DNA from 4 places in the Dermacoccus barathri genome. Region 3 is predicted to be linked to each of the others. Evidence: riboswitches for the same ligand, from Rfam matches in the RefSeq annotation. Region 3 holds a riboswitch; each other region holds the start of a gene.
What was found. Region 3 has a riboswitch for cobalamin ahead of IM689_RS06855 (energy-coupling factor ABC transporter permease). Riboswitches for the same ligand answer to the same signal wherever they lie in the genome.
Positions count from the first base shown of each region.

Region 1: linked by a shared signal. The riboswitch ahead of IM689_RS12350 (VWA domain-containing protein) and the one ahead of IM689_RS06855 (energy-coupling factor ABC transporter permease) in region 3 are both predicted to bind cobalamin.
Region 2: linked by a shared signal. The riboswitch ahead of cobN (cobaltochelatase subunit CobN) and the one ahead of IM689_RS06855 (energy-coupling factor ABC transporter permease) in region 3 are both predicted to bind cobalamin.
Region 4: linked by a shared signal. The riboswitch ahead of IM689_RS09645 (prenyltransferase/squalene oxidase repeat-containing protein) and the one ahead of IM689_RS06855 (energy-coupling factor ABC transporter permease) in region 3 are both predicted to bind cobalamin.

Region 1 covers NZ_JADCTK010000006.1:176,894-184,614, forward strand. The annotation lists gene IM689_RS12340 (cobalt-precorrin-4/precorrin-4 C(11)-methyltransferase) at 1-282, opposite strand, end outside; gene cbiE (precorrin-6y C5,15-methyltransferase (decarboxylating) subunit CbiE) at 279-1,508, opposite strand; cobalamin riboswitch at 1,600-1,775, shown strand; gene IM689_RS12350 (VWA domain-containing protein) at 1,772-3,883, shown strand; gene cobO (cob(I)yrinic acid a,c-diamide adenosyltransferase) at 3,883-4,497, shown strand; gene IM689_RS12360 (cobyrinate a,c-diamide synthase) at 4,494-6,986, shown strand; gene cobA (uroporphyrinogen-III C-methyltransferase) at 6,983-7,721, shown strand, end outside.
Region 2 covers NZ_JADCTK010000006.1:167,827-175,547, forward strand. The annotation lists gene bluB (5,6-dimethylbenzimidazole synthase) at 1-1,326, opposite strand, end outside; gene cobN (cobaltochelatase subunit CobN) at 1,416-5,069, opposite strand; cobalamin riboswitch at 5,128-5,251, opposite strand; gene IM689_RS12325 (cobalamin biosynthesis protein CobG) at 5,263-6,372, shown strand; gene IM689_RS12330 (precorrin-8X methylmutase) at 6,369-7,031, shown strand; gene cobJ (precorrin-3B C(17)-methyltransferase) at 7,028-7,721, shown strand, end outside.
Region 3 covers NZ_JADCTK010000003.1:246,039-253,759, reverse strand. The annotation lists gene IM689_RS06870 (energy-coupling factor ABC transporter ATP-binding protein) at 1-44, opposite strand, end outside; gene cbiQ (cobalt ECF transporter T component CbiQ) at 41-820, opposite strand; gene IM689_RS06860 (energy-coupling factor ABC transporter substrate-binding protein) at 823-1,191, opposite strand; gene IM689_RS06855 (energy-coupling factor ABC transporter permease) at 1,188-1,934, opposite strand; cobalamin riboswitch at 1,969-2,092, opposite strand; gene IM689_RS06850 (DUF3151 domain-containing protein) at 2,183-2,584, shown strand; gene IM689_RS06845 (response regulator transcription factor) at 2,832-3,812, shown strand; gene IM689_RS06840 (adenylosuccinate synthase) at 3,967-5,250, shown strand; gene IM689_RS06835 (hypothetical protein) at 5,711-5,983, opposite strand; gene IM689_RS06830 (TetR/AcrR family transcriptional regulator) at 6,008-6,682, shown strand; gene IM689_RS06825 (DUF402 domain-containing protein) at 6,692-7,201, shown strand; gene lysS (lysine--tRNA ligase) at 7,377-7,721, shown strand, end outside.
Region 4 covers NZ_JADCTK010000004.1:350,413-358,133, forward strand. The annotation lists gene IM689_RS09625 (ECF transporter S component) at 1-209, opposite strand, end outside; gene IM689_RS09630 (ABC transporter ATP-binding protein) at 206-1,918, opposite strand; gene IM689_RS09635 (energy-coupling factor transporter transmembrane component T) at 1,915-3,102, opposite strand; gene IM689_RS09640 (hypothetical protein) at 3,099-4,205, opposite strand; gene IM689_RS09645 (prenyltransferase/squalene oxidase repeat-containing protein) at 4,183-5,574, opposite strand; cobalamin riboswitch at 5,675-5,815, opposite strand; gene IM689_RS09650 (penicillin-binding transpeptidase domain-containing protein) at 5,835-7,721, opposite strand, start outside.

The sequences.
Region 1 (7,721 bases), on a different contig from region 3:
GGTTTGCTCGGCGAGAGCCGAGTAGATCGACGGGTCGCCCGAGCACAGCCGCGCGACGTCCGCTCCGCGGGCGTGAGCCTCGGCCATGAGGCGCGTGATGTCGTTGAGGTCGAGACGTTGCGTGTCGATACGTTCGGCGTCGGCGGGCAGGTGAGCGAGCACGGCCGCGTCGAGGTAGGTGCCGGGGAACAGGCACACCGACGAGCGCTCGAGCAGGTTCACGGCGCGCAGCGTGAGGAGATCGGCCGCTCCCGGACCGGCACCGATGAAGTGGACGGTCATGCGGACTCCTTCGACCTGGGGGGCCGCGTCAGGCACCACTGAACGACGCTACGGGCAGGCTTCCAGCCGTGAAAGCGCCCGAGAGGCTCGAGATGTTCGACGGCAAGGCGGGTGAGTGAGCCGCCGTGCGTGCGGTGTACCTCGTGAAGCAGCGCTTCGCTCTCTCTCGTCACGGCGTGGGCGACGAGACGACCACCGGGCCGCAACGCTGCGATCGCGGCGTCCAGGACGTCACGATCCAGTCCACCGCCGAGGAAGACGGCATCCGGTCGAGGCAGGTCGTCGTCGCGCACGGCGGCGCTAGTGCTGGTGACGTGGACGTCCACGCGGGAGGAGACGCCGAAGCGGGCGGCGTTCTGCGTCACCCGAGCGGCACGGTCCGGATCGCGCTCTACGGCGACCGTGCGGGCACGCGGGGCAGCGAGGCACCACTCGACCCCCACGGCCCCCGAGCCGGCGCCGAGGTCCCACAGGACCTGACCGGGCCACGGGCGCAGCCGGGCGAGGGCGGTGGCACGCACGTCTCGCTTCGTGATGAGTCCGTCGTGCTCAAAAGCGTCGTCGGCACGACCGGGGGCTGGCCCGAGGGCTTGTGGCTCGGCGTCGAGAACACCGACCTCGAGGCACACGACGACGAGGTCAGGGGTGCGTTCGTCACCCCACGCAGCGCAGGTGGTGCTGTTCGAGCCCTCGTTCTGGCCACCGAGGTGCCACCACGCGGTGAGCTTTGCGGTTCCGGCGCCTGCCTCCACGGCGAGGCGTGCAACCTCCGCGGGGCCGTCGCCGTCCGAACAGAGCAGGACGAGACGGGAGCCCGGGGTGACGAACGGAAGGAAGCGGTCCGTGGATCGGCCGACGAGGGTGACGACGTCGACGGACTCCGCCGACCACCCCATCCGAGCGCGGGCCAGCGCCTCCGACGAGAGCGCCGGGTGGACACGCACCGCCTCCCGACCAACTGCCTTGATCAGCGTCGTTCCGATGCCCGACAACAACGGGTCTCCGGACGCGAGAACGACTGTGTTCCTGCTTGATTCGCCGACAAGCGACTGCAGTTTGTCGCGCAGCGGAGACGGCAGGGGTCGCCGTTCCTGCTGTCCCATCGACGGCAGCAGGTCGAGCTGACGTGGGCTTCCGATGACGGTGTCGGCCCGTCCCACGAGGTTCCGTGTGGCTTCAGAGAGACCACTCCACCCGTCGTCCCCGATGCCCACGACCTCGATCATGGCCGACACCCTACGACAAGGCTGGGCACCGACGGCGGCCCTGAGGGACGCGAAACCTCGGATCGGCCCGGACACCACCACGGCGCGCGCGTCTGCCATGATGTCTCCCGGTTGCATGACGAGGAATACCGGTGAGAATCCGGAGCGGTCCCGCCACTGTGAGCTTCCCTTCGAAGCGAGCCAGGACGTCGTCATCACCTGCCACGTGCACGAGCCGTGGCATCTCGTACGGCAAGCGTGGTCACTTGCCAGGAGGATTCGTGATGTCCCGTTATCCCTTCACGGCCGTCGTCGGCGCAGACGACCTCGAACTGGCTCTCGTGCTGACGACGATCTCACCGGCCATCGGTGGTGTGCTCGTTCGCGGCGAGAAGGGCACGGCCAAGTCGACCATCGTGCGCGGGCTCGTCGACGTGCTCCCCCGGATCGACGTCGTCGCCCGATGCCGCTACAGCTGCGACCCGCGGACCCCGGAGCCGAACTGCCCCGACGGCCCTCACGACGCCGACGGTGACGCCACGAGTCGCCCGGTCCGCCTTGTCGAACTTCCCGTCGGCGCCGGCGACGACCGAGTCAGTGGCTCGCTCGATCTGGCCCGGGCCTTGGGCGCCGGCAGCGCCGAGTTCCGTCCCGGTCTTCTCGCCGAGGCCAACCGGGGGTTGCTCTACGTCGACGAGGTCAACCTCCTGCACGACCACCTCGTCGATCTCCTTCTCGACGCATCGGCGATGGGTAGCAATACGGTCGAGCGTGACGGCATGTCGGTGACGCACGCAGCCCGTTTCGTTCTCGTCGGCACGATGAACCCCGAGGAGGGCGAACTACGCCCCCAGCTGCTCGACCGTTTCGGTCTCTCCGTCGACGTCGCTGCCTCGCGTGACCCCGAGGTCCGCGCCGAAGTCGTCACGCGTCGACTCGCCTTCGACGCGAACCCCGATGCGTTCCTCGAACGATTCGCGGGCCATCAGGCTCGCCTGCGAGAGCGCATCGCCGCGGCCCAGGAGCATGTCGGAGGGGTTGTCCTTTCCCCGTGGGCGCTGCGCACCATCGCCCGCGTGTGTGCCGGCTTCGACGTCGACGGGATGCGTGCCGACATCGTCATCGCGCGAACGGCCAGTGCGCACGCCGCGTGGCGTGGCGCCGACGCCGTCGAGCGTGAGGACATCCGCGCAGCGGCCGTCCTTGCGCTCGCACACCGCCGACGCCGCGGCCCCTTCGACCCGCCCGGCCTGGACGAAGACCTTCTCGATCGGCTGCTCGACGAGGAACCGCCCCCGCCGCCCGAGGGTGGCGACGATCCCGACGATGAGCCGCAGGGGCCCGACGACGAGGAGCCGTCCGACTCCGAGGCCACCGACGAAAGCGAAGCGACTGACGGGCCAAGCGCCGATTCTCCTCAACCGCCGCCTGCCCAGGACGACAGCCCGCGTGACGAGCAGTCACCCACGTCCTCGCACGACACGCACGCCGAGACAGAGGCGGAACAGAGCCCTGCCGATACACAGGACGAACCGCAGAACGCGGCCGCACCCGTCGCGACGGCATCGGTCGGCGCCCCCTACCGCCCACAGCGCTTCGAACTGTCGAGCATCGGTCGAGGTGAGGCCGGACGACGCAGCCGCGCCGAAACGACGACGGGCCGCGTCGTCGGTGTACGCCCCGATCGTGAGGGCAAGGTCCACCTCCTCGCGACGGTCCGCGAAGCGGCCGTGCGGCAAGTAGCACGGAAGGCCGAGCCCGGCTCGGGGCTCCTCGTCGAACCGGCGGACCTGCGCCATGCGCGGATCATGGGCCGTGAATCCAACCTCGTCCTCTTCTGCGTGGATGCCTCGGGCTCGATGGCCGCACGCAAGCGGATGAGCGAGGTCAAGACCGCCGTGCTCTCGCTCTTGCTCGACGCCTACGAGCGTCGCGACAAGGTTGGCCTCGTGACGTTCGCCGGCGACGGTGCCCGCCTCGTCCTGCCGCCGACCTCCTCCGTCGACCGAGCCGCGACCCTGCTCGCCGACGTTCCGCACGGCGGGCGCACCCCTGTCGCGGAGGGCCTGCTCGAAGCGGCGGACGTGCTGCGCATCGAGCGGCTGCGCGACCCGAACCGACGTCCCCTGCTCGTGCTCGTCACCGACGGCCGCGCGACGAGCGGCGAGCGCGCCCTCGAGCGAGCCTTCGACGTGGCCGATAGGTGGCACTCCCTCGACGTCGAGACGATCGTCGTCGACTGCGAATCGGGACGCTTCCGACTCGGCCTCGCGGGGCAGCTCGCCCAGCGGATGCTGGCCCGTCACGTACCCCTCGAGCAGGTCTCGGCCACCGGCCTCATCGACGCCATCGCTCCCGCGGCGACGCCGCGCACCTCGAACGGGAAGGCAGCCTGATGCCCCAGGGACAGACCCCCAGCACTCCGGACGACGGCCTCACGACCCGTCAGCGCCGCAACCGCCCCCTCGTCGTCGTCCACCACGGCGCGGGCAAGGGCAAGTCGACGGCCGCCTTCGGGCTCGCGCTGCGCGCCTGGAACCAGGGCTGGTCGATCGGCGTCTTCCAATTCGTGAAGTCCGCCAAGTGGCGCATCGGTGAGCAGGCCGCGCTCGAAGCGCTCGGTGAAGTCCACACGAGCACGGGCCAGGGTGGCCCGGTCGAGTGGCACAAGATGGGCTCCGGCTGGTCGTGGTCGCGCCGCGCCGGCTCCGAGGAGGACCACGCTGCCGATGCGCTCGAGGGGTGGCGCGAGATCCAGCGACGACTGGCCGCCGATACACACGGCTTCTACGTCCTCGACGAATTCACCTACCCCATCAAGTGGGGTTGGATCGACCCGCACGAGGTGGCCGAGACCCTGTCCTCGCGCCCCGGCCACCAGCACGTCGTCATCACCGGACGTGACCCGCACCCCGCGCTCATCGAGGTCGCCGATCTCGTGACGGAGATGACGAAGGTGAAGCACCCGTTCGATTCCGGCCAGAAGGGCCAGCGGGGCATCGAATGGTGAGTGGATCAGGGGCGCGCGACTCACACGTGCTCCCTCGCGTCGTCCTCGCTGCGCCCTCGTCGGGGCAGGGCAAGACGACGGTCAGCGTCGGTGTCATGGCCGCGCTGGCCGCGCGCGGGTTGAATGTGGCGCCGGCCAAGGTCGGCCCGGACTTCATCGACCCCGGCTACCACGCGCTCGCCACGGGGCGCGTCGGGCGCAACCTCGATCCGTGGATGCAGGGTGAGGAACGCATCGCGCCGCTTCTGCTCGCCGGGGCCCACCAGCCGGACCCTGCGGACGTTGCCGTCATCGAAGGTGTCATGGGCCTTTTCGACGGTCGACTCGGCACGGACGGTTTCGCCTCGACGGCTCACGTCGCTCGGCTCACACAGTCGCCTGTCGTCCTCGTCGTCGACATCTCCTCGGCGAGCCGGAGCGTTGCGGCTGTCGTTCACGGGCTGCGCTCGTTCGACCCGCGCCTCGACGTCGCGGGCGTCATCCTCAACAAGGCCGGGTCGCCGCGGCACGCCGACGAAGTGCGCCGGGCCTGCGCCGAGGCCGACATCCGTGTGCTCGGTTCCATGCCGCGCGACGCAGGCGTCAGCGTTCCGTCCCGCCATCTCGGACTCGTGCCCGCCGAGGAGAGCGCGGACGCCCGCGCCACGCTCGACCACCTCGCGCGTGCCACCGCAGAGCACATTGACCTCGATGCGCTGCTCGAGGTGGCCCGCGCCGCGGCGCCGCTTGAGGCGACACCGTGGACGCCACCCGCGCGTCAGCTCGCGCCCGGTGACGAACGACCCAGGGTGGCCGTCGCCGGCGGCCGCGCCTTCACATTCCGCTACGCCGAGACCGACGAGCTGCTGCGCGCCCAGGGCCTCGAACCCGTCGTCTTCGATCCCGTGACGGACGAGGCTCTGCCCGAGGGCACGCGTGGCCTCTACCTCGGCGGCGGCTTCCCGGAGGTACACGCTGCGGCGCTCGCGAAGAACCGATCGCTGCTCAATCACGTTGCCGCGGCTGTCCGCGCGGGGGTACCGACCGTCGCTGAGTGCGCGGGCATGCTCTACCTCCTCGCCGAGGTCGACGGACACCGCTTCGCCGACGTCATCGACGCGCGCGCGACGATGAGCCCGCGCCTCACCCTCGGCTACCGCGAGGCGATCGACCCAGCCTTCCCGGACAACCCGCCCGTGCGCGGCCACGAGTTCCACCGCACCGTCACCGAGCCCCGTACGGGCGGGCAGCCCGCCTGGGAGTTCGACGGTGCTGCCGAGGGATTCGCGCTCGACCCCGCGGGCGCCGGGCACCCCACCGTTCACGCGTCCTACCTCCACACGCACTGGGCCGGAGCGCCGGAGCGGGCCGTCACGTTCGCGGACGCCGTTCACGCCGGCCCGCAGGCTCCGTCTGCGCCCGGCGCCCACGGACGAAGCTTCTTCTCCGGGGAAACGCCGGTCGGCAACCCCACGCTCTTCCACGGCGACGACGAGCTGGACGAGGCACTGATCGACTTCGCCGTCAACGTCCGCGCCGCGCAGCCACCCGCCGACCTCACGCGGCACCTCGCCTCCAATCTCTCCGGCCTCGCGGCGTACCCCCGTGCCGACGCCGCCCGGGACGCCGTCGCAGCGCGTCACGGGGTCGCGCCGCATCAGGTGCTGCTGACGAACGGTGCGGCGGAGGCCTTCACCCTCATCTCGCGCGGTCTCGAGTTCGACACGCCCCTCGTGGTTCACCCCCAGTTCAGCGAGCCCGACGCCGCCCTGAAGTGCGCAGGCCATCGGCCGAGACCTCACATCGTGCGAACGTGGCTCGGCGAGAGCCTCGACAGCGTTCCGGATGACGCCGACCTCGTCGTCGTCGGGAACCCGACGAACCCCACGGGTGCGCTTCACTCCCGGGCCGAGCTTCTCGCCCTGCGCCGACCGGGCCGGATCCTCGTCGTCGACGAGGCGTTCATGGACCTCGTGCCCGGCGAGCACGCCTCGCTCGTCAACGGACCCGTCGACGACGTCGAGGGCCTGCTTGTCGTCCGCTCGCTGACGAAGACCTGGTCGATCGCCGGCCTGCGCGCCGGCTACCTCGTCGGCGACACCGAGCTCGTCGCCCTGTGTTCTCACGCCCAACCGCACTGGTCGGTCAACACGCTCGCGGCCGAGGCCGCGATCTTCACGACCTCACCAAGCGCCCTGCGCCAGGTGGCTGAGTGGGCTGTCGAGACCGAGCAGTGGCGCGAACACCTCGTCGACCGACTACGCGCGCTCGGTCTGGACCCCTTGCCGTCATGCGCACCGTTCGTCACTGTCGAGGTGGGAACGGGCGTCCACGCACGACTGCGAGAGGAGGGCTTCGCCACACGGCGTTGCGAGACCTTTCCCGGCCTCGGGCCCGAATGGATCCGACTCGCTGTGCGTGACCCGCTGACGACGGACGCCCTCCTCGCCGCCCTCGGGCGAGTCCTCCAGCGAACCGGCGAGGCGGACCCGAGGGAGCCCAGGTCATGAAGCAAGCTCTTGTCCATCGCACCGACGAGCGCGTCGGGGTTGTCGTCGCCGACCTCGCAGAACGGGGCTTTCGGGTCGACGTTCCCACGCAGGAACGGTCCGCCGTCACGGAGGATCTGGCTGCGCGGGGCCAGCTCACCCATGTCGAGGAGCCGGACCCCCTCGCGTATGCCCTCGTCGTCGACGCGTCCGCGCACCTGAAGGGTGTTGCGCCCGACGCCCGAAGTTCGGGCAGTTCCGCTCGGAACGCAACGGGGGCGGTGGTCCTCGTCGGGGGCGGGCCAGGCGATCCCGGGCTGCTCACCGTGGCTGGGCTCGAGGCCGTCAAGCAGGCCGACGTCGTCGTCTACGACCGGCTCGCGCCCTTGGCCTCACTCGCGCACGCCCGGCCGGACGCCGAACTCGTCAACGTCGGCAAGATCCCGCGCGGGGAATTCACGCCGCAGGAGACGATCAACGCCCTCCTCGTGGAGCGCGCCCGCGACGGCAAGCAGGTCGTCCGCCTCAAGGGCGGCGACAACTTCGTCTTCGGCCGCGGCGGCGAGGAGTGGCTCGCCTGCGCCGACGCCGGCGTCCCGGTGATGCTCGTCCCCGGCGTGACCTCCGCGGTCGCGGTTCCGGCGCTCGCAGGCATCCCGCTCACCCATCGCAGCCTCACGCAGGGCTTCAGCGTCGTCAGCGGCCACGTGGCGCCCGGCGACCCGCGCTGCACCGTCGACTGGCGCTCACTCGCCA
Region 2 (7,721 bases), on a different contig from region 3:
TCGCCGGGCGGCGTCGGCGTCCGAGCTGAAGGTTCCCGAACGCTCCAAGGCGGCGCTGACGACCTCGAGCTTGCGCTTCGACATCGCAGCATCGGCTCCCGAACCGAGCCCGACGACGTCGTCGGCGTCGACGCCGAGCAGCGCGCACGTCAGTGCGGCCGCCACGGTCGTGTTGCCGACACCCACCTCGCCGAGGACGACCAGTCCGTCGGCGGCGGCCCGCCGCCCGACGTTCTCACCGACGGTGACGCAGCGCTCCAGATCGTCGTCGGTGAGGGCGTCGGCGTCCCGAAGGTTGCCTCGCTTTCCACCGGGTCGGGCATCGATCGCCCCGGTGACGAGCTCACTCACGCCGGCGTCCACGACGTCCACCGCGAGACCTGCGGCTCGGGCGTGGGCCGCTCCGAGCGAGCTCGGGTCGGCCAGGGCATGGCCGAGAACGTCGGCCGTCACGTGCGGCTCGTAGGCGCTGACGCCGAGCTCGACGACGGGGTGGTCGGCACCCGCCAGGACCAGGCGCCCTCCGGAGGTCTGCGGACCGGACGTCGCCACGACACGGTTGAGGGCCCGGTCGAGGACGCCCAGTGACTCCGGCGGTGCGAGGAGCGTGTCCGCGCCGTCCCCTGCCTCGACGAGTGCGTCGCCGTCGGGCGCGCGCAGGTGCGACAGCGGTTGCGCCGGTGCCCCGTCGCCCTCGGGCCACCGCTCCTCGAGCACGACGTCCTCGAGCGGCAGCTTCATCGACCAGGACGCGCGCTGCAGGCCGGGCCCCGGCGGGCGCTCGTCCGGCCAGCCCAGGCACATCCACCCCAGCGTCTCGACTCCCTCGGGTGCCCCGATGAGGCCGGCCAGGTCGGACGGCTCGAAGAGCGTCACCCACCCCATCCCCAGACCGAGCGAGCGCGCCGTGAGCCACATGTTCTGAATGGCGCACGCGCACGACCAGACGTCGGTCTCGGTGAACGTGGCCCGACCGAGAACTCCGTTCGCCGGCGTCCGCCGATCGCACGCCACGACGATGCCGATGGGCGCTTCGCGCAGGCCCTCGAGCTTGAGGTCGAGGAGGCGCGCCGCGCGCTCCGGCAGCAGGTCGCGTGCCTGACGCAGCCGCGCCGTGTCCGCGAGGTGCGCCGCGCGCTCGCGCGTCTCGGGTGAACGAACGACGACGAACCGCCACGGCTGGCTGTGGCCAACCGACGGCGCGCTGTGACCCGCCTCGAGCACCCGCTCGAGCAACTCGGGCTCGACCGCATCCGGCCGGTACCGCCGGATGTCACGTCGCCCGGCGATGACCCGCCCGAGCGCCTCGGTGACCTGCTCACCCATGGCCCAGCCGCGCGGATCCTCCCGGCGTTCCCGTGCGGAGGAGGCGTCCCCGACCGTCGGTCGCGGTCGTCGGGGCGCGCCCGACGGCGTCACTGCTCCAGCTCCCCTTCGACGTCGAGGTAGACCTGCTGCATCGCGGCCATCGTCTCCGGGTTCGGGTTCTCCCACAGGCCACGGTCGGCGGCCTCCCCGAGCTTCTCGACGATGCCGTGCAACGCCCACGGGTTCGCGTGGCGCATGAACTCCTGCGTCTGCTCGTCGAGCACGTAGGACTGGGCGATCTGCTCGTACATCCAGTCGGGCACGACGTGGCTCGTCGCGTCGAAGCCGAAGAGGTAGTCGACGGTGGCGGCCAGTTCGAAGGCACCCTTGTATCCGTGACGTCGCATCGCGCCGATCCAGCGCGGGTTGACGACGCGCGCACGGAAGATGCGCGAGGTCTCCTCCGTGAGCGTGCGAGTCCTGATGGCGTCGGGCGTCGTCGAGTCGCCGACGTACGCCTCCGGCTCCTCACCCGTGAGTGCCTTGACCGTGGCCACCATGCCGCCGTGGTACTGGAAGTAGTCGTCCGAATCGAGGATGTCCGACTCGCGGTTGTCGACGTTCTTCGCCGCCACCTTGATGCGGCGGTAGTTGCGCTCCATGTCGTCGCGGGCCGGAGCGCCGTCGAGGTCGCGGCCGTACGCGTAGCCGCCCCAGGTCGTGTACACCTCGGCGAGGTCGGCGTCGCTGCGCCAGTTGCCCGAGTCCATGACCTGCAGCAGACCGGCCCCGTAGGAGCCCGGCTTCGAACCGAACACGCGCGTGCGAGCACGGCGCTCGTCGCCGTGGGCCACGACGTCGGCGCGGGCGTGGGCGCGCACGAAGTTCATGTCGTCGGGTTCGTCGAGGTCGACGACGAGGCGGACGGCGTCGTCCAGCATCGCGATGACGTGCGGGAACGCGTCACGGAAGAAGCCCGAGATGCGCACCGTGACGTCGATGCGGGGCCGGCCGAGGTCGTCGAGCGGGATCGGCTCGAGGCCGACGACGCGGCGGGACTGCTCGTCCCAGGTCGGCGTGACGCCCAGCAGGGCGAGGATCTCGCCGATGTCGTCGCCGCTCGTCCGCATCGCCGAGGTGCCCCACGCGGACAAGCCCACGGACTCGGGCCACTCGCCGTGCTCGTCGCGGTACTTCGCGAGCAGCGAGTCGGCCATGGCCGTGCCCGTCTCGTACGCGAGACGGCTCGGAATGGCCTTGGGGTCGACCGAGTAGAAGTTGCGGCCCGTCGGCAGCACGTTGACGAGGCCGCGCAGCGGCGAGCCGCTCGGCCCGGCGGGCGTGTACCCACCGTCGAGGGCATGGAGGACAGCCGTCAGCTCGTCAGGCGTCTGAGCGAGGCGGGGTACGACCTGGGTTGCAGCGAACGTCAGCGAGGCCTCGACGCCCGAGCGGTCGACGTCGGCCAGACCGTCGAGTTGCTCCGCGACGATGGAGGACACCGCGTCGGCGGACCATCCCGCCTGCGCCAAGGCACTGACGAGGGCGTGTGCCCGCTCCTGCGCGGCGTCCGTCGCGGTGCGATCGGTGCTCGTCACCTCGAGTCCGAGGGAGGTCCGCAAGCCGGGAACACCGTCACCACCGCCGCCGAACAGCTGGCGGGACTGGAGCATCGCCACGACGAGGTTGACGAGTTCGTCGCCCTCCGGCGCGCGCCCGAGAACGTGCAGACCGTCACGGATCTGGACGTCCTTGATCTCGCACAGCCACCCGTCGACGTGCATGACGAACTCGTCGAAGTCGTCCTCGTCCGGCTGCTCGTCGAGACCGAGGTCGTGGTGCAGCTCCGCTGCCCGAATGAGGGTCCAGATCTCACCGCGAAGCGCGGGCGCCTTCGCCGGGTCCATGACCGAGACGTTTCCGTACTCGTCGAGCAGCTGCTCGAGGCGCGCGATGTCACCGTACCCCTCGGCGCGGGCCATCGGCGGCACGAGGTGATCGACGATCGTCGCGTGCGCTCGGCGCTTGGCCTCGGTGCCCTCACCCGGATCGTTGACGAGGAACGGGTAGATGAGCGGCAGGCTGCCGAGGGCCGCGTCCGTGCCGCAGGAGGCCGACATCCCGAGGCTCTTGCCCGGCATCCATTCGAGGTTGCCGTGCTTGCCCATGTGGACGACGGCGTGCGCGCCGAACTCCTCCTCGAGCCAGCGGTAGGTGGCGAGGTAGTGGTGCGTGGGCGGAAGGTCGGGGTCGTGGTAGATGGCGATCGGGTTCTCGCCGAACCCGCGCGGCGGCTGGACGAGGATGACGAGGTTGCCGCTGCGCATGGCCGCCGCGACGATGTCACCGTCGGGGTTCTCCTGGCGGTCGACGAAGAGCTCACCGGGCGCTTCTCCCCAGTGCTCGCGCATCGCGTCGGTGAGGTCGCTCGGTAGCGCGTCGAACCAACGGCGGTAGGTCGCGGCAGGGATACGGACGTGGGCGTCGCCGAGCTGAGCATCCGTCAGCCAGTCCGGATCCTGCCCGCCAGCGGCGATGAGGGCGTGGATGAGCGCGTTGCCTGCTGTGGTGTCCGGGTGCTCGTCGTCGACGGGTGCGACGCCGTGCTCCCCGCCGACACCGTCGAGCCCGGGAATGGCACCGGGCTCGCCGAGGTCGTAGCCCGCGTCACGCATGGCGCGCAACAACCGAATGGTCGAGACAGGCGTGTCGAGGCCCACGGCGTTACCGATGCGGGAGTGCTTCGTCGGGTACGCCGACAGCACGACGGCGATGCGGCGCTCGGACGGCGCGAGCCGACGCAGGCGGGCGTGGCCGAGCACGATGCCGGCGACACGTGCGCAGCGCTCCGGGTCGGCGACGTAGGTGGCGAGACCGTCCTCGTCGAACTCCTTGAAGGAGAACGGCACCGAGATGATGCGCCCGTCGAACTCGGGCACGGCGACCTGGGTCGCCACGTCGAGCGGCGTCATGCCGTCGTCGGAGTCGAGCCAGTCCTCACGCCCCCAGGTGAGGCACAGCCCCTGGACGATCGGCACGTCGAGCGCGGCCAACGCCTGAACGTCCCAACTCTCGTCGTCCTCACCGGCGCCGGCGCTGGCCGGACGCGTGCCGCCCGCGGCGAGCACCGTGGTGACGAGTGCGTCGTAGCGACGCAGGTGCTCGAGCAACTCGGCTTCGGGGTCGCGCAGCGACGACACGAAAACCGGTTCGCCGACACCCCCCGCGGCATCGAGAGCATCGGCCAGGGCGTGGACGTAGGCGACGTTGTCCGCGACGTACTGGGCTCGGTAGAAGAGCACTCCGGCCCGGGGCCCCTCAGGCGTGGGAGCTTCCGGGCGCTCGAGGACACCCCACGACGGGGTCGTGACCGGCGGGTCGAAGCCCTCACCGGTGAGCAGAAGGGTGTCGCTGAGGAAGGCGTGCAGTGACGCGAGGTTCCTCGCGCCACCCTGAGCAAGGTAGTCGTGGGCCTGGCGGGCGACGCCGGGCGGGGTGGTCGAGCACTCGATGAGCGCCGCATTCGGCTCCTGCTCGCCGCCGAGGACGACGACCGGGACACCTGACGCAGCGAGGGCGTCGAAGCCGTCGAAGAGGTCCTGTGGTCCGCCGAGAAGGCGCACGACGACGATGTCAGCTCCGTCGGTGACCTCGCCGATCGGGCGCGGCCGGGCCGGGTTGGCGATGGCGTAGTCCGCACCGCTGGAGCGCGCGCTGCGCAGGTCCGTGTCGGAGGTTGAGATCAGGGCAATACGAGCCATCAGGCGCTCCTTCGTGAGTGTCCGCGCTCACGTCGACGTCGTGGACTCTCCCGGGTTCCCCGGCGAGCCGGTCGCGGCGGCGTTCCTGACTTGCACGAGGGCTCACAGTGGCGGGACCGTCCCGGATTCACACCGGGTTCCGCAGCTCACGACCAGCCCCGACCCTACCTGGCTTACCCCTATGCTGGGCGCCGTGCCGTCCCGCCAGATTCACGATCGCTGCCCCGGAGTCCTGCGACCGTTCGCAGCCGACGACGGCGCCATCGTCCGGCTGCGACTTCCTGGGGGACGCACCGACATAACGGAATTGGTCGACATCTCCGCTCTCGCCGAGGAATTCGGGGCACCCTTCGTCCAGCTGACGTCACGCGGCAACCTTCAGCTTCGTAGCCTGCCCGAGCCTCTACCTGAGGCCTTCGTCCGGACGGTGGAGCGACTGGGGTTGCTTCCCTCGGCCACCCACGAGCGAGTTCGTAACATCGTCGCCGATCCGTCGCCCGAACTCGACTGGCTCGTTAGCGAACTCGATGACCGACTGCAGCGGGACGACGCCCTCGCCACGCTTCCGGGACGGTGGCTCTTCGCACTCTCCGACGAGACGGGCTCTTCGCTGGACGCGCCGTACGACGTGGCGTTCCAACAGTTCTCGCCCACATCCGGTCGCCTCCTCGCCGGCCGACAGTCGCGCCCCTGCTCCCCCGCCGAGGCCGTGAGCGCTCTGCTCGACGTGGCGAACCGGTTCCTCGCCGTCCGAGAGTCGGAGGCCGTGTGGAACCTGCGTGATCTGCCCGCCAACTCCCCGGTGTTCGACGGCTTCGACGATGACGACGATGGAGGCGGTGACACCACTACCGCTGAGCACGGGCGAGGCTCCGACCCGACGGGCGTGAGCAGCGTGGAGCTCACCGAACTCGGAGTACCTCTCGGCTTTCTCACTCCCGTCCTGGCCGACGCGTTGGTCGCGACCCTCGGCTCGTCGGCACGGATCGTCGTGACGCCGCACCGGAGCCTCGTCCTACCCGCCGACACGTCGCCCGAGGCGCTCGATGAACTGATTGCGGCCGGATTCCACTGCGCGACGGATCCGCGACGCCGTGTGACGGCCTGCATCGGCGCGCCATTCTGCCGCCGCACCGACTCCCCCACCGTCGAGATCGCCCGCACAACCCCCGCCCCCGAGGCCGACGGACGCCTTCACATCGTGGGCTGCGAACGAGCCTGCGGCCGACCGACTTCCACCCACACCCTCGTCGTGGCGCCGCGCAGCGCCGACGACGTGGCCGACGCACGAGGTGACCGATGACGACGCCCCCCACCCGCCGGTATGCGTACGAACGTGACGGGCAGGCGATCTACCGAGAGTCGTTCGCGACCATCCGACGAGAAGCCGACCTGTCAACGCTGCCCGAGTCACTGCACACGGCGGCCGTTCGCATCATCCACGCGGCGGGCGACGTCGACATCGTCGGTGAGATCGAGGGAAGCCCCGACGTCGCCGACGCCGTTCACAACGCCCTCAGCGCCGGCGCGAACATTCTCACCGACTCGTTCATGCTCGCGAACGGCGTGACGCGCCGCCGCCTTCCGGACGACAACGAGGTGCGCTGCACCCTGCGCGACCCGGCGGTGCCCGACCTCGCTCGCGCGTGGGGTACGACGCGCTCCGCGGCCGCTGTCTCGCTCTGGGAGCCATGGCTCGACGGCGCAGTGGTCGCGATCGGCAACGCACCGACGGCGTTGTTCCACCTTCTCGAGGTCATCGCCGACGGCGGCCCGCGCCCCGCAGCGATCATCGGAATGCCGGTGGGCTTCGTCGGCTCGGCCGAATCCAAGATCGCGTTGAGCACCTTCGCCCCCGAGGGCGGGCCAGTGCCGTGGCTCACGGTGCACGGACGTCGGGGCGGCTCGGCCATGGCTGCTGCCACGATCAATGCTCTCGCGACGCGGGACGAGCTGGCATGAGCGCGTCGGCACCCGCAGCTCTGCACGTCGTCGGACTCGGGCCGGGCGATCCCGAGCTCATCACCCTCAAGGCGGCCCGCCTCGTGGACTCCGCGGATGTCGTCGCCTACCACCGGGGCCCGAAGCGATCGAGCATCGCGCGTTCCATCGTTGCCGAACTCCTCGCCGAGCGTGCGGTGCCCGCCGTCGAGGAGGAGCTCGTCTACCCCGTGACGACCGGGGAGGCGGCCCACCCGCGCGGGTACCACGGCGCTCTGGCGGACTTCTACCTCGACTGCGCCGCCCGGCTGGGTGCGCACCTGCGCGCAGGACGCACCGTCGTCCTCCTCGCGGAGGGCGACCCCTTCTTCTACGGCTCGTCGATGTACGTCCACGACCTGCTCGCCGAGGAGTTCGAGACGCATCGGGTTCCCGGCGTCACGTCCGTCTCCGGCGCGACAGCGGCCATCGGTTCAGGGTTGTGCCGTCACGAGGACGTACTCACGGTTCTGCCGGGCACCTTGCCCGCGCCGGAACTCGCGCGTCGCCTCGCCGACACCGACGCCGCCGTCATCATGAAGCTCGGGCGCACGTTCGCCAATGTGCGTGAGGCACTGCGCCAGGCGAACCTGCTCGAACGCGCCGTGTACGTCGAGCGGGCCAGCCGCGACGGTGAACGAGTGCTGCCGGTCGCCGACGTCGATCCCGAGA
Region 3 (7,721 bases):
CGGCCGTACCGGACGCTGACCCCGTGCAGGGCGAGCGCACTCATCGGGTCATCACCGCGACGACGCCGAGCGCGAGGACCACGCAAGCGCTGAGGCCGACGAACGGCACTGAGACGTTCTGCGCCCGGGGCGTGACGACGAGCGCGCCGTCGAAGCCGCGCCCTTCGAGCCCTTCGCCGAGACGCTGAGCCCGCACCCAGGCCGTTCGGAGCGTGGCGGAGAGTAGCGATGCGACGCTGGCCCGGGCGATGCGCGGCGACGCGTACCCGAGACGGGCCTCCTGCGTAGCCCGGACGTTGCCTGCCACGTCGAGGAGGACGAAGAGCATCCGGTAGACGAGGCCCGCGATCTCCACCATCGTCGCGGGCACCTTGGCGCGACGGGCCGCCGTCAGGAGGTCGGTCATTGGGGTGGTGAGGGCGAGCAGCATGAGGGCCGAGGCCGCCGCGAGTGAGCGGCCGACCGTCTCGACGGAACGCTCGATAGACGCCGGCGCCGACCAGAACGGGCCGAACGACCACACGGCGTCAGGAGCGGGGTGGCCGATCGACACCGCCGCCACGAGTGCCCCGAGGACGATGAACGTCACCGGCAGCGTGAGAACGCGGGAGGCGAGCCTCGGTTCGACGCGGGCGCCGACGAGGATCGCGACCAGGCAGACCACGACGACGGCGGCGTGGAGCCAGGGCGCCCGCGTCACCATCGCGACGACGAGCAGCCCGAGACTGAGCACCGACTTCTCGAGAACGGAGCGATCGCGCCACCTGTTGCTCCAGGCGGCGCGATCGACGGCCGGGCCGGGGCCCGTCCTGGCTCCCACGGTCAGCTGCTGTGGGTTGTCGACTCGGGGGTGCGTGCGGCGTTCTGCGGGGAGTCGTCGGCGTTCGGCGCCGTTTCCGTCGAACGCTTACGGCGCTCGCGGAACGTGCCGAGCACGAAGCCGAGAATGCCGGCGCCGATGGCGGCCTGCAGCGCGAAGAGGCCTGATTCGACCTCGCCGCCGGGCTGCTCCCAGATCGGCGAGAACCACGGCTCGTAGTCCTTGTTCGAGGCCTCGATCTGCTCGGAGGCAGCGGCGTCCGTTCCGCCGAACTCACCGCCGGAGTGGGTGCCCATGAGCAGGGCGATAGCGAACACGACGGCCGCCAGGGCGAGAAGTGCGACGTTCTTCCACACGGTCGAGCGCTTCATCGGGCACCTCCGGCGGGCGTGTTGAGGGTGTCGTCGGTCGTGGCGGGAGTGTCGGATTCGCCAGGCTCGTCGTCGAAGACATCGCGGCGGCCCTTGCCGAAGCCGAGGCCCTGCAGCTGCGGGCCCGCCCACGAACGCAGGGCGTTCATGAGGAGCACGCCGATGAGGCCCTCAACGATGGCGAGCGGAATCTGAGTGAGCGCGAACAGGCCGAGGAAGCGCGACCATGCGCCGAAGAAGCCGCTCTGGGCGTCGGGGAACGCGATGGCCAGCTGCGTGGCGGTGACGACGTACGTGGCCAGGTCGGCCAGGGCGACGGCGAAGAAGACGGCCACCGAGAACGGCGCCCGGCCCAGGAGACGGTAGGTGCCGTAGGCGACCCACGGCCCGACGATCGCCATGGAGAACACGTTGGCGCCCAACGTCGTCAGGCCGCCGTGCGCGAGCAGCAACGCCTGGAAGATAAGCACGATCGTGCCCAACGCGGCCATGACGGGTGGCTTGAAGATGACGGCGCCCTCACCCGTGCCCGTCGGGTGCGACGAACTGCCCGTGACCGACGGCAGCTTGATGGCCGACAGCACGAACGAGTAGGCACCGACGCCGGCGAGCAGGAGTTTGGAATCAGGGTGTTCACGCGTGATCTGCGTGATGCGGCGGACGCCGTGAACGACGAACGGCGCGGAGACGGCCGTCCAAGCGGCCGCGTGGAGGGGTGGCAAGAAGCCCTCGGCAATATGCATGGCAATGCACCTTCCCGGGATGACGCGTCCCGACAATGCTTCGCCCTCGAGTTCCTGACTCGCGGAAAACCCGCTCACAGTGGCGCGACCGTCCCGGACTCTCACCGGGTTCCTCGATCTTGAGGCGACGACGGGAGCCTAACAGCGGCGAGTTGCGCGGTGGGGGGAGTGGAGGGGGCTTCTTCGATGACGTGAGCGGTGTCACCGCCATGGACGATGTTGTCAGCGCTCGATGTTTGAATGGCGCCATGGACAACCTGCTCGGAATCCCCGAAACCAAGCTCGACGTCGACCCGGCCGCCGAGAAGCTCGACGCCGGCGTCCACCCGCGCGACGTCGCCCGCATGTACCCGGCCAGCTCGCTCGTGTGGGCCCAGCTCGCCGAGGACGCGCTCGACGACGGCGAGGCCGTCGAGGGGTACGCCTACGCCCGCACCGGCTACCACCGCGGGCTCGACTCGCTGCGCAAGGCCGGCTGGCGCGGCCAGGGCCCGGTGCCGTGGGAGCACGAGCCGAACCGCGGCTTCCTGCGTGCACTCGGCGCGCTGAGCAAGGCCGCCGGCGCCATCGGCGAAACCGACGAACAGCGCCGCTGCGCCGACTTCCTGCGCGACTCCTCGGCCACGGGCGCTCGCGAGCTCGGCCTCTGACCAGCTGACCGGGCCCTGGCGCGACGCGCGTTGGTGCTGTTCTCGATTCGTCGTCGAATTGAGGGAACCGAACACCGCGCGTCCGCGTCAGAGGTGTGCGATGGCGCGTTCAGGGAGCGTTCGTCTCCGGGGGACGAGCGAACGAGGGAACAGCGTGCGCATCGTCTGCCACCGTCCACGGTGGAAGGGACGAGGGGGACATGGCCGGGAGGGGTCATGTCCCCCTCGTCTGTCCTAATGTGGACGCGTGAACCGCCTCGCCGTCCTCGGCCTCGACGACCTTGCCGAACAGCTCTACCGCCAGGTGCTGCGCGATCAGGCGCGTCCCGCGTCCGTGTATGCCGCGCGCCTCAACCGGTCCACCGCCGAGATCGACGACGCCACAGAGGCGCTGCGCGCCATGCGGCTCGTCCGGATCAACGAGGAAGGGCTCGTCCAGGCCGACCACCCGCGCGCCGGCCTCGAGCGCATCCTCTCGGCCGAGGAGGCGCGCCTCGCGGAACGCCGCCGAGACCTCGCCCGGCTGCGTGACGCCATCGACGGATTCGCCGGCGACCACCGTGCCGGGCAGGAGCACTCGTTGTCCGACGAGCCCGCCCGCGAGTACATCGACGCCTCCGGCCTCGCCGATGTCATGGAGCACTTGGCCGCCTCGACGTCCGGCCCGATCCGCATGACGCACACCGACGCCGTCGCCTTCACGCCCGACGAGCAGCCCGTCCTGTGTCGCCTCGTCGAGGAGGGGCGCGGGCTCTACGGACTGCACGAGTTCGACGCCGCGAGCAGCCGCACCCTCGAGGTGGCCCAGTGGGCAGCCATGGGGGAGAGTCAGCGCCTCGCCAACCACATCCCGAACGAATTCGTCTGTTACGGCACCGATCTGGTGCTCGCCAACACCGAGTGGGGCGGTGACGAGGGCCGATACGCCGTGCTGCGGGATCCCGTCGTCGTGCGGGCCTTCGTCGAACTGTTCGACCGCCTCTGGGCAGCCTCGACCACCGTCGACGACGGCGTCGACACGACATCGGAGCGTCTCGTCGAGCTCATGCAGGCCGGCCTCAAGGACGAGGCCATCGCCCGCGTGCTCGGCGTCAGTCTGCGCACCGTCCGCCGTCGGATCGCCGCGCTCATGGACGAGTGCGACGTCGAGACACGCTTCCAGCTGGCGGTCGAACTGACCGAGCGCGGAATCGTCGGCTCAGGTCAGCGACGAGGCTCCGGAGCCTGAACGTCCCGATGCCGCAGTGAGCGTCATCACGGCCCCGACGAGGCGAGCGGGTACCCTTGGGCGGTAAGAGTCGACGCCCCGCGCGGGTGTGCCGCACGGCACGCGTCGCGCCCGAGGGCGTCGGCCCAGCAGCAACCAAAGGCAGTTGATCCGCATGCCGGCAATCGTGCTCGTCGGTGCCCAGTGGGGCGACGAAGGCAAGGGCAAGGCCACCGACCTCCTCGGAAGTCGCATCGACTACGTCGTGAAGTTCAACGGCGGTAACAACGCCGGCCACACCGTCGTCGTGGGCGGCGAGAAGTACGCCCTGCACCTGTTGCCCTCGGGCATCCTGACGCCGGGCGTCACGCCCGTCATCGCCAACGGCGTTGTCGTCGACCTCGGCGTCCTCTTCGAGGAGCTCGACGCTCTCGAGGCCCGCGGCGTCGACACGTCCAAGCTCGTCGTGTCCTCCAACGCGCACCTCATCCCGCGTTACAACAAGGTCATCGACCAGGTGTCCGAGCGTTTCCTCGGCCAGCGCAAGATCGGCACCACCGGCCGCGGCATCGGCCCCACGTACGCCGACAAGATGAACCGCATCGGCATCCGCGTGCAGGACATCTTCGACGAGTCGATCCTGCGCCAGAAGGTCGAAGCGGCGCTCGAACTGAAGAACCAGCTGCTCGTCAAGACGTACAACCGCCGCGCCATCGAGGTCGACGAGGTCGTCGAGGACCTGCTGCAGTACGCCGAGCGCCTGCGCCCCATGGTGGCCGACACGTCCCTGCTCCTCGGCAAGGCACTCGACGCCGACGAGGTCGTCCTCTGCGAGGCCGGCCAGGCCACGCTGCTCGACGTCGACCACGGCACCTACCCGTACGTGACGTCGTCCAACGCCATCTCCGCGGGCGCCTGCACCGGCGCCGGCATCCCGCCCACGCGCATCGACCGCGTCATCGCCATCCTCAAGGCGTTCACCACGCGCGTCGGCGAGGGGCCGTTCCCGACCGAACTGCACGACGAGGTCGGTGACACCCTCCGCGAGATCGGCCACGAGTTCGGCACGACGACCGGCCGCCCGCGCCGCGTCGGCTGGCTCGACGTCGTCATCGGCCGCTACGCCGCACGCGTCAACGGCGTCACCGACTTCGTCGTGACGAAGCTCGACAACCTCGACACCTTCGACGAGATCCCCGTCTGCGTCGCCTACGAGGTCGACGGCAAGCGCTTCGACGAGATGCCCGAGAACCAGACCGACTTCCACCACGCGAAGCCCGTCTACGAAATGCTCCCCGGCTGGAAGCAGGACATCACCGGCTGCCGCACCTTCGAGGACCTGCCGGAAAACGCGCAGAAGTACATCCTCTTCGTCGAGGAGCAGATCGGCGCACGCATCTCCGCCATCGGCGTCGGCCCTGGCCGCGACGAGATCATTCAACGCCACGAGCTGGTGTAATCCCTCGCCCCGTCTTCCGGCGAAGGCCCCCGAACTGCGAGCAAGCTCGCAATTCGGGGGCCTTCGCTCGGTGCGACAGGGCTTCGGGCCGTGAGGTCGGGCGCGGGGCTCGCACCGGCTTCGCAAGCTCAGCCGCTGCTTCGCGCCGCGCTCGACCTCACGGCGTCCGCTTCCCGCGTGGTGCCGTTCTGGGGGAGGGTATCGGCTTTCGTTGCTGCTCGGACGTGACCTCGTCCGCGTCTTCGGGACATGGCCTGCGTCGCGTCGGGTCGGGTCGGTCCGAATTGGGATGTTTTCTTCCCTTCTTGTGTCCAAGACGTCTGCTTGCGCGAAAGAAGGGAAGGTCTCTTCCCTCGTGGTGTGCAAGGCGCTTGCTTGCGCACACGTGGGGAAGATTTCTGCGCTTGTGGTGGGCGGGGCATCCGGTCGCGCAAAAGAAGGGACGATTTCGGGTCCGTGATCAGTGAGCGCGACGGCGCCGGGCGGCCAGGCGGCGCACTCCGACGACGGTGAGTCCGAGCATCAACCCGAGCCAGGCAGCGGGCGCACCGACCTCGAGCGCCGCAAACCACGCCGTCGGCGTATATGTCCTGAGCCCGACGGCGAGCCCGACCACTGCGCCGAGAGCGCCGAGTCCTCCGCTCAGGATCGCCACGAGTCGAGCGTCGTTCCGCGAGAAGCCGGGTGAGGGGTGCGTCGGCCGCGTCGTACCCGAGGTGACGTGCTGTGACATGGCGTTCCGCCCTTCTCCGCAAATTTGAGCGGTTGCTCAATTGCTAATGAAGCAGCCGCACTCACCCAGCGTCGTCTCCGTGCGGCCGTCGTCACGATCGTCGGACGGCGCGGACTCGCGTCCGTCACGGCGCGATCCGTGGCGGCCGAGGCAGGCGTCAACCAGGCGCTGATCTTCTACCACTTTGGCACCCTGGGCGACCTCGTCGCGGCCGCCTACCGCGAGTCCGTCGACGAGGCGCTTGAGCGGTACCGCGAGGCCCTCGCCTCGGCCCACGGGCTCGGCGAGGTGCTCGACGCGGTGGAGGCCGAACTCGGCACCGACCGCGCTGACGGCGGCGCCGCGCGCATGGCTCAGCTCCTCGCCGCTGCGGGGCAGGACGAGGCGTTGGCGAAGCTGGCGCGAGAGTTGCTCGGCGAGTGGCGCACGGTCGTCGGTGAGGCGGTCGAACGAGCGATGGTCGACAGTCCCGTCGAGGGGCTCGTCTCGCCCGCGAGCGTCGTCGAGGCGGCCCTGTCGGCAATGCTCGGCGCAGTGCTCGTCGACGGCGCCCAACCGGGCGTGCTGTCGAACTCGTTCGCCACACTGCGCGAACTCGACCGAACCCTCGCGCGGTTCTCCCGGCTGCCCTCACGTGCCGTCCGGTCCATCATCGCGCCGAAGTTCGCATCGGGCGCTCCGAACCACCCCTCTCGGTAGGCTGACGACGTGGCGCGCGAGAAAACACGACTTCAATTCGGCAAGTACAACGGCGACGAGCACTGGGGCAGTGAACTGGAGATCCTCGGCCAGGACGCCAACGGCCTGTGGCTCGGCGGACGCAAGGGCACCGAGGTGAGCAAGCCCGGCACGAGCCAGAAGGTGCCGTGCCACCACGTCGTGCTCATTCCCGACGAGCAGTGGTGGGTCGCCACGTTCAACGCCGAACCCGCCGGGCGCAGCCGCACGATCGAGGTCTACGTCGACATCACGACGCCGACCACCGTCAACCAGGGCGAAGCCTTCACGCTCGACCTCGACCTCGACGTCATCAAGCGGACGACGGGCGTCGTCGAGATCGACGACGAGGACGAGTTCGAGGCGCACGCGCACGACTTCGCCTACCCGGCACGGCTCGTCACGGCTGCTCGCGAAGCGGCCGACGCCGTCCGCTCGATGATCGAGAACGGTGAAGCGCCCTTCGACGGCTCCCACCGAGCCTGGCTCGCCAAGATCTGAGCCGAGCACGCCCGCTCGACGCCCTCGGCGCTGGGCAGGCTTCCCTGCGGTTGGGTAGTCACTGCCTCGGCCCAATCGCAGCAAACTCCGCCCAACGGCATGAGGTGACCCCTCCGTCGCCAAACGCGCCGAAACCCGGTCGAGCCACCGCGTCGCCGCCCTCTAAACTGGCCGGGTGACTACTGTGCTGCCGCCCGACGCCGACTGGGTTTCCCGACTTGCCGACGAGACGATCGCCGAGGCCGAACGCCGCGGCACGAAGGTCGTCGTCGCCTCCGGCATCAGCCCCTCTGGCCCGGTGCACCTCGGCAATCTGCGCGAGGTCATGACCCCGCACCTCGTCGTCGACGAGATCCGCCGCCGCGGCGTCGAGTGCGAGCACATCATCAGCTGGGACGACTTCGACCGCTACCGCAAGGTGCCCAACGTCCCGAACGTCGACGACTCCTGGCAGCAGTACATCGGCATGCCGCTCACGCGCGTGCCGGCGCCGAAGGGTTCCAGCGCGTCGAGCTGGGCC
Region 4 (7,721 bases), on a different contig from region 3:
TCACGGCTGTGGCCGGCGACGGCCGAGTGCTCCTCGACGAGGAGGGGCCACAGGTTCGCGAGCAACCCGATCAGGCTGACGACGAGGATCGTGGCGACGCTACGCGGCTTCAGACGGACGGCGCTCGTTGCCTTCGAGAGGGTGGCGCGTTTCACCGGTCGGGCGGTGCCCGCGCGCTCTTCCGGGTTCACAGAAGCCTGCGGACTCATGACGGCACTCCGAGCACCGTCAGCGCATCGGCCAACGTGAGAGCGGGAACGGGCGCGAGCACCTTCGCCATCTGTGGGGCCAGGGCGGGCGACGCTGTGAGCACGTCGCGTGCACTGCCGGTGGCGATGAACTCTCCCCCGGCCATCTGGATGACCACGTCGGCCACTCCAGCGGCAAACTCGACGTCGTGCGTCGCCACGAGAACGGCCTGCCCTTCGTCGGCGCGCGTGCGCAGGATCGCCCGCAGGGCCTCCTTGCCGGCGTAGTCGAGACCGCGGGTCGGTTCGTCGAGCACGAGCACCTGAGGTTCGGCCACGAGCTGGACGGCGAGGACGAGCGCGAGGCGCTGCCCTTCGGACAGGTCGCGGGGATGCATGGCCGGGTCGATGCCCGGGGCCAGGTTCGCGAGGTACGCCTGGGCCGCACCGGGCTCGCGGCCGGCGTCGGAATCGGCCTGCGCGAGTTCCTCCCCCACCGTGTCGAGGTAGAGGAGGTCCCCGGCGGTCTGCGGCACCATGCCGACGAGACCGCGGCGCTGCGCGGGGTTCAGTTTCGCGGGGTCGAGCGATTCGCCTCGTGCGGAGACCACGCCGATGCTGCCGCCGTCACGCCGGCCACTTCCCTGAAGCGCCCACATGAGCGTCGACTTGCCGCAGCCGTTGCGGCCCATGAGCGCCGTCACCGTGCCGGCGCAAAGGTCGAGGTCCACACCCGCGACGACGTCGAGGCCGGACAGGCGAACGCGTACGCCCCGCGCCTCGAGCACCGGCGCAGTCGAGGGCACGTCTGTCCCGCGGATGGGCGGTGCCTCGACCGTGAAGGGCGCACTCGCGGCGCGCTCCACGAGCACCCGCCGCGCGTCGCGGATCGTCAGCGGCAGCGGCGACCAACCGGCGGCACGACCGAGTTCGACGACCGGCGGTGCGACGTCGGATGCTCCGAGCATCTCGCCGGGAGCCCCGGAGGTGACGACGCCGTTCGCCCCTACGTGCACGACCTGGTCGGCGAACGGGAGCACGCGCTCGATGCGGTGTTCCGCGACGACAACGGTCGAACCGACATCCTGGACAAGGCGCGTGAGTACGGCGAGAACGTCCTCGGCGGCCGTGGGGTCGAGCGCCGACGTGGGTTCGTCGAGGACGAGGATCTGCGGGTGCATGACGAGCACACTGCCGATGGCGACGCGCTGCTGCTGGCCGCCCGACAGGTCGCGCAACGGAGCCTCGCGCAGCTCGGCGATACCGAGCAGATCGAGCGTCTCCTCGACCCGCCGACGCATGACCTCCGGCGCTATGCCGAGCTGTTCCATGCCGTAGGCGAGTTCTTCCTCGACGGTGTCGGTGACGAAGCCGGCGAGGGGGTCCTGCCCGACGTACCCGACGACGGAGGCGAGTTCGCTGGGCTTGTTCTCGGAGATGTCGAGCCCGCCGATGACGACCCTGCCCTGCAGGAGTCCGCCCGTGAAGTGCGGGACGAGCCCGGTGAGCAGCCCGAGGAGCGTCGACTTGCCCGAGCCGGTGCGGCCGATGACGGCGACGAGCTCACCGCGTTCGATGCGCAGGTCGACGTCGCGCAGCGAGGGGTGTTCGGCTCCGTCGTACGTCAGCGTCGCGGCCTCCATGACGACGGCAGGCTCCCTGGTCCAGACGGTGGCCGCGTCACGCCCTCCCACGTCCCCCGCGGGAGTTGTGTCGTGCGTTTCGGTCATGAGGTGGCTCCTCGCAGGGCCCGGGCGTCGCGTCCGGGCGCTGCGTCGTCGAGGGTGCGTTCGGGCGCGCTCGTACGCCGCGGGCGTTCCGGTTCGGGTGTGAAGAACGCCGGCAGGAGCGCGGGCACGAGCGCGAGCGGTAGCCACAGGGGCACCACCGGCATGGCGAGGGGCGAAACCGAGAGGTTGCGCGCGTCGGGCTGGTCCTCGAGAACCGCACGAACAGCCACGAGCGTCACAATGCCGCAGGCCACGACGGCCCACTCGAGCAGGCCCCACGGGTCGCGCCGGTAGCGGGTGCGACGCATCGAACGTCCTGCGAAAGCCACCCCGACCACGCTCGCCAGGATGCCGACGACGAGCACGGGCGCCGTCGTCCACCAGGGAACGTCGCTCACGACTCCCTCGGCTCCAGAGCCCTGCATCGTGCCGTAGACGCCGACGCACGTGAGCAGCGCGCCGCCGAGCATGAGCACGCCGATGACGAAGCGCGTCACGAAGGGCCGCTCGGCCCGACGGCCGTACCCACGTGCCTCCATCGAGGCCGCGAGGGAGATGGAACGGTCCAGCGTGTCGTGCAGCACGGGAAGGGCCACCTGCTTGACGCGCGTGGCGCGGCGTGCGTCGCCACGCAGGACGCGCGCCTTGCGCACCCGTTGGACGCTCTCGACGAGCTGGGGCGCCACGGACAGCGCAATGACGGTGGCCGTCCCGATGTCACGGACGGCCGGAGGCGTGGCCGCGAGCAGGCGCTTGGGGTTGGCGAGGGCGTTGGCTGCGCCGAAGCAGAACAGCATCGTGGCGAGGCGCAGGCCCTCGAGGAAGGCACCGACGAGGCCGCCAAGACCGACCGGGCCGAGAAGAGTGATGCCGCGAGCCCACTCGGGAAGCCCCACCCGCGGCAGCGGAAGGACGATCGTGTCGCTCGTCTTCATGCCCACGAGGACATGCAGAACGACGCGACTCACGACGACGAAGGCTCCGAGCGCCGCGTAGAGGCGCAGGCTACGGGCCCACGGCGCATAGGGGCGCCGAGCGACGACCGTGAGCACCACGACGGCAAGCACGAGGGCCAACAGGACGGGATTCGTCGTCGTGGCGATGGCAACGGCCATCGCCGTCGCCCACATCCACCACGCACCGGGGTGGACGACGCGACGGCGATGGCCGGAGGCCGAGGTCATCCGCGACGGCGTGCCGCGTATCCGGCTCCCACGGCTGCGACGCCGAGCACACCGACGCCGGCGATGATGCCCGGAAGGTTGTTGCTGCCTGAGCTCTTCTTCTCCGGCACGGCGAGACCGGGCACACTGCCCGACGTCGAGATGCTCGGGTGAGCAGTGTTCTTCGGCTGGGGCACCTTCGTGCCCGTCATCTTGGTGGCGGCGGGCGTGGCGCCCTTCTTCTTCACACCGACCTTGTACTTCTTGGCATCGCTCGAGTTCGCATCGAGCGTCGTCGACGAGCCGTCACTGAAGGTGATGACCTTGAGTGGCTTCCCGTCCTTCGTCACGAGGGCCGTTGCCTTGACCGTGGGAGTCGACGTGGCGCCCTGGCCCGGCTTCGATCCCGAGGTGGTCGGCTGGGGGCTGCTCGTCGAACCCGCCGTCGAGGAAGGCTTGCTCGGCGTCGGTTTCGGCGCAGCCGACGTGGAGCCGGCCTTCGTCGAGGACGGCTTGGACGAGGGCTTCGAACTCGGCGGCTTCGGCTGCGACGTGGTCGGCTTCGTGCTGCTCGGCTTGGGCGAGCTGGGCCTCGGAGTCGATGTCGTGGGCTTCGTCGTGCTCGGCTTCGGCGACGTGATCGCAGCAGGAACGGGCACGGACGGCGCGGTGCCGCTGCCGAAGCGGAATCCGACGACTCCGCCCGGGGTGGCGGGCAGCGAGGCGACACCGAGGTTCGAGTAGTTCCACGAGCCGCCGCGCTTGGCGCTGAAGACCGTCCAGTAGGCGTTCGGCGGAGGCATCCGGCACGGCGAACTCGACGGGTACCCGTTGACGCCGCAGAGCACGCCGTCGTGGTACTGCGTGGAACCGGTCGTCGAGAACCCGGCGGCCCGCAGCGCCTGGAGCGCCGTGCCCGGACTACCCGGCGCGCAGCCGGTGGCCGAGCCGCTCGGGAACTGGACGACGACGGTCACGCCGCTCGTCGCACTCGTGCACGCACCCGCAGCGGACGCGGGCGCTGCGGCACCCGTCGTCACGGCACCGAGGCCCGCGAGGGCCGAGGCGCCGACGAGAACCGGTGCGCCGAGGCGCGCGAGATCAGCGGCGACGCGCGTACGCAACGGCACCTCCCGCGGTGACGAGGATGACGGCGCCGAAGGCGAAGCCGAACGGCACGGTGTTGTCCGAGACCTTGTCGGTGTTCACGATCGGGCCGGTGGCGGGCGTCGTCGACGTCGACTGCGGCACCGTGGACGTGGACGGCGCGCTCGGGCTCGTCGTCGAGGTCGGCGCTGCGGTGGCATCCGTGCTCGTGGTGCTCGTGGGAGCCGGCGTGGCGGAGGTGGACGTCGAGTTGCTCGACGAGGTGCTCGTCGGCTTCGGCGCGCTCGTCGTGGACGTCGAGGTGCTGGGCGACGACGTGGGCTCGGAGGAGCACGAGATGGCGGGAGTCGCGGTGGCGCCACCCTTCGTCAACGAGACGAGGGGCGCCCTCGTGAACGCGTAGAGACCCTGGGACGTGGCGCGGGTCTCGTTGCCGGCGAGCTTGCCGGAGGCACCGGCGCTCTTCATCGCCGCGAACGCGGTGCGGTCGTACGCGATGGCGCCACGCACAGCGGCAGGGAACGAGCAGCCGTACTGCAGCGAGGCGACGAACGACTGCGCCTTAACAGCGCGCGCGTCCTGACCGCCGAGGGTGAACGCCACCGCCGCGAGGCCCGTCGAGTTGGCGTTGGGGGTGGTCGTGCCCGTTCCGCCGGCGACGCCACCGTCGGCGTTCTGCTTCGTGGCGAGGAAGTTCACGGCCTTCGTCACGTCGGCGCCGTGACCGCCGGCGGCGGCGAGCGCCTGCACGGCGAACGACGTGGCGTCGGGGTCGGAGACGCACGCCGAACCGTCGTCGGCCAAGCGGAATCCGCCGTCATTGCAGCGCAGCGAGAGGAGGTAGTTCGTGGCCTTCGCGTCAGCGGGCGCGCCGGCCTTCTGCAGCGCGATGACGGCGAGGGACTGGGTGACGGCGTTCGAGTAGTCGCCGTAGGCCGAGACGTCGGAGAAGCGGCCGCTCGGCTCCTCGAGGCCCTGCAGCTTCGAGACGAGGTCGACGCCGCCGAACGCGCGCGGGTTCTGCCCCTGTGCCTTCGCGACGATGAGGGACTTCGCCACAGCTCCCGCGTACACGTCGGTGCCCGGCACGGCGTAGTCACCCACACCCTTGGCGAACGCTGTCGTGGCGGCACCGGCTTCGTTGCCCGCAACACCGGCCGACGTAAGGGCCAGGATGCCGTCGGCGGAAAGGCCCGCGTCGAGGTAGGTCTGACCCGAGTAGGTGGAGCTGAGCTCGTGGCGGCCTGCGGCGAACTGCCCGGCAAGGAAGGATGCCGCGGCGTCGCTTCCCGTCGCGGGAGCGGCAGTGGCGGGCGCCGAGGCTGCGGCAGCGAGAGCGACGAGGGCGGCGCTGGTGACTCCGGCGCGACGCAGGTGGGTCGTCATGATGACCTTCCGGGCAGGTGCGTGGCCGGTGGGCGACACCCTGCTCGAACGACGAGCCGGGCCTCTCCCGCTGACCTCGACGGGTGTGATGAGGCAGATGTGATCAGACACAGCCGAGACGAGGCATTCCGGCTCATCAGCGGACTGATCTACGGCTGCGGGTCAGCGCCGGAATTCGACCGGCTTCCCCTCGTTCTCGGCTCTCCGGCACGAGCCGAAGATCGCATCCAGGCTATCACCAGCCGCCGTGCGCCCTCGTCTCAGCGAGAGCGCCTGACGAGCGCGTCCCAGACGGAGCGCGCGATGGGTGCGGCGGTCCGTCCACCCTCGCCTCCTTCGTCGACCCGAACGACGACGACGTAGCGCTTGCCGTCCTCGTCTGCCCCGCCGAACGAGGCGAACCACGCGGTGGCGTGCTTGCCGTAGACCTCGGCCGTCCCTGTCTTGCCGTAGACGGCGTGCGCGTCGAGGTCGAAGCCTCGGAAGGCCTCGGAGGCCGTCCCCGTCGAGACCGCCCGTTTGAGCCCCTCGAGTTCACGGGCGTACATCCGGGCATCGAGGCTGAGGGTACGGGCCTCGGGCGACGGGAGCGCCGTGCGAGCGCTGCCGTCCGAACGCGCGGTTGCCACGGCGACGCGGGGCGTCGGCACACGACCGTTCGTCGCGAGCGCGGCGAAGGACGTGGCCACCTGCATCGGCGTCGCGGCGACGTCACCCTGGCCGATCGCGAAGTTCACCGCGTCACCGGCGCGTACGACGTAGCCACTCGTGCAGTTCTCCTTGGCCACCTGCGTGAGATACGAAGCACGGTCCTTGTCGGTGATCTCCGGGTAGCCGCTCTTCGCCCGCCTGCAGGACGCCGCCTTCGTCGCCTCCCACTCACGGCGCTTCGTCGCGCGGTCGGGAAGGGAGCCGCTCGCCTCCGCGGGCAGGTCAACCCCGGTTCGCGCGCCGTATCCGAACTCGCGGGCCACGCTGGTGTACGGGTCGGGAGCGTCGGTGGACGCCTTCACTCCCCCGGCCTTGACCCAGGCGTCGTACGCCCACCGGTAGAAAACGGTGTCGCAGGAGACCTCGAGCGCCTTCGGGATGTCGATCGTGCCGTGCGCCTGCGACTCGAAGTTGCTGTAGGAGCGGTTGCCGATCATGACCGACGACGGGCAGGAGTACGAGCCGTTCGGGTCCACGCCGGTCTGGGCCGCGGCGAAGAGGGAGAACACCTTGAACGTCGACGCGGGTGGGCCGGCCACGGACGTGGCTCGGTTGGTCAGCGGGTCGCCGGCCCTCGTGTCGAGCAGCGAGTCGTACTCGGCCTGCGTCACGCCGCCGTTCCACACGGACGGGTCGTAGGTGGGCTGGTTCGTCATGGCGACGACGTTGCCGCTGTCCGCCTCGAGGACAACGACGCTTCCCGAACCGGCCTTTTGCCCGCGCTTCCGGGCTGCGGCGATGCCGTCGGCGAGGGCCTTCGCCGCGGCGTCCTGCACGTCAGGGCGGATCGAGGTGACGACGTCCTGGCCCGCCACCGGCGGCACGTCCGCCACCTGACGTTGCGCCGTGCCGTCGGGGCCGATGGCGGTGGAGCGCTTGCCGTCGCGTCCGCGCAGGACGGCGTCGTACTGCTTCTCGACACCCGTGCGGCCGAGCAACGTCGGCACACCCGACCCCGAGCTCGAGACGCCGGTGTCGTCGGCTGTCGCTGCCGTGAGGTAACCGGCCACCTGGGCGAGGGAGTCGCCGCGGGAGCCGTAGGTTCGGGTCGCTGTCGGTCGCACCGCGATGCCGGGGTAGGCCTCGGGGCGCTCGAGCAGCGCGTTCGCAGCCGACGCCTCGACGTCGGAGGCGATCGGCACCGCCTCGAAGGGATGCCCGGCGAAGCAGACCGGCGACGGCGCGGCGCCCTTCGTCCCGCACGCCTTCGTCCGCGCCAAGAGGCTCAGCGGATCCCGGCCGATGGCCGAGGCGACGCGCGCGATGACCTTCGGCGCGTCGTCACGCGCGAGGGCCTGCGGCGAGATCGTCAGCGTCGTCGTCGAACCGTTCCCGACGAGAACGGTACCGTCGGCAGCGAGGATCCGCCCGCGTTGGGCAGGCACGACGACGTCACGCGTGTTGATGTCCGCTGCGGCCCGCGCGTTCTTCGCGCC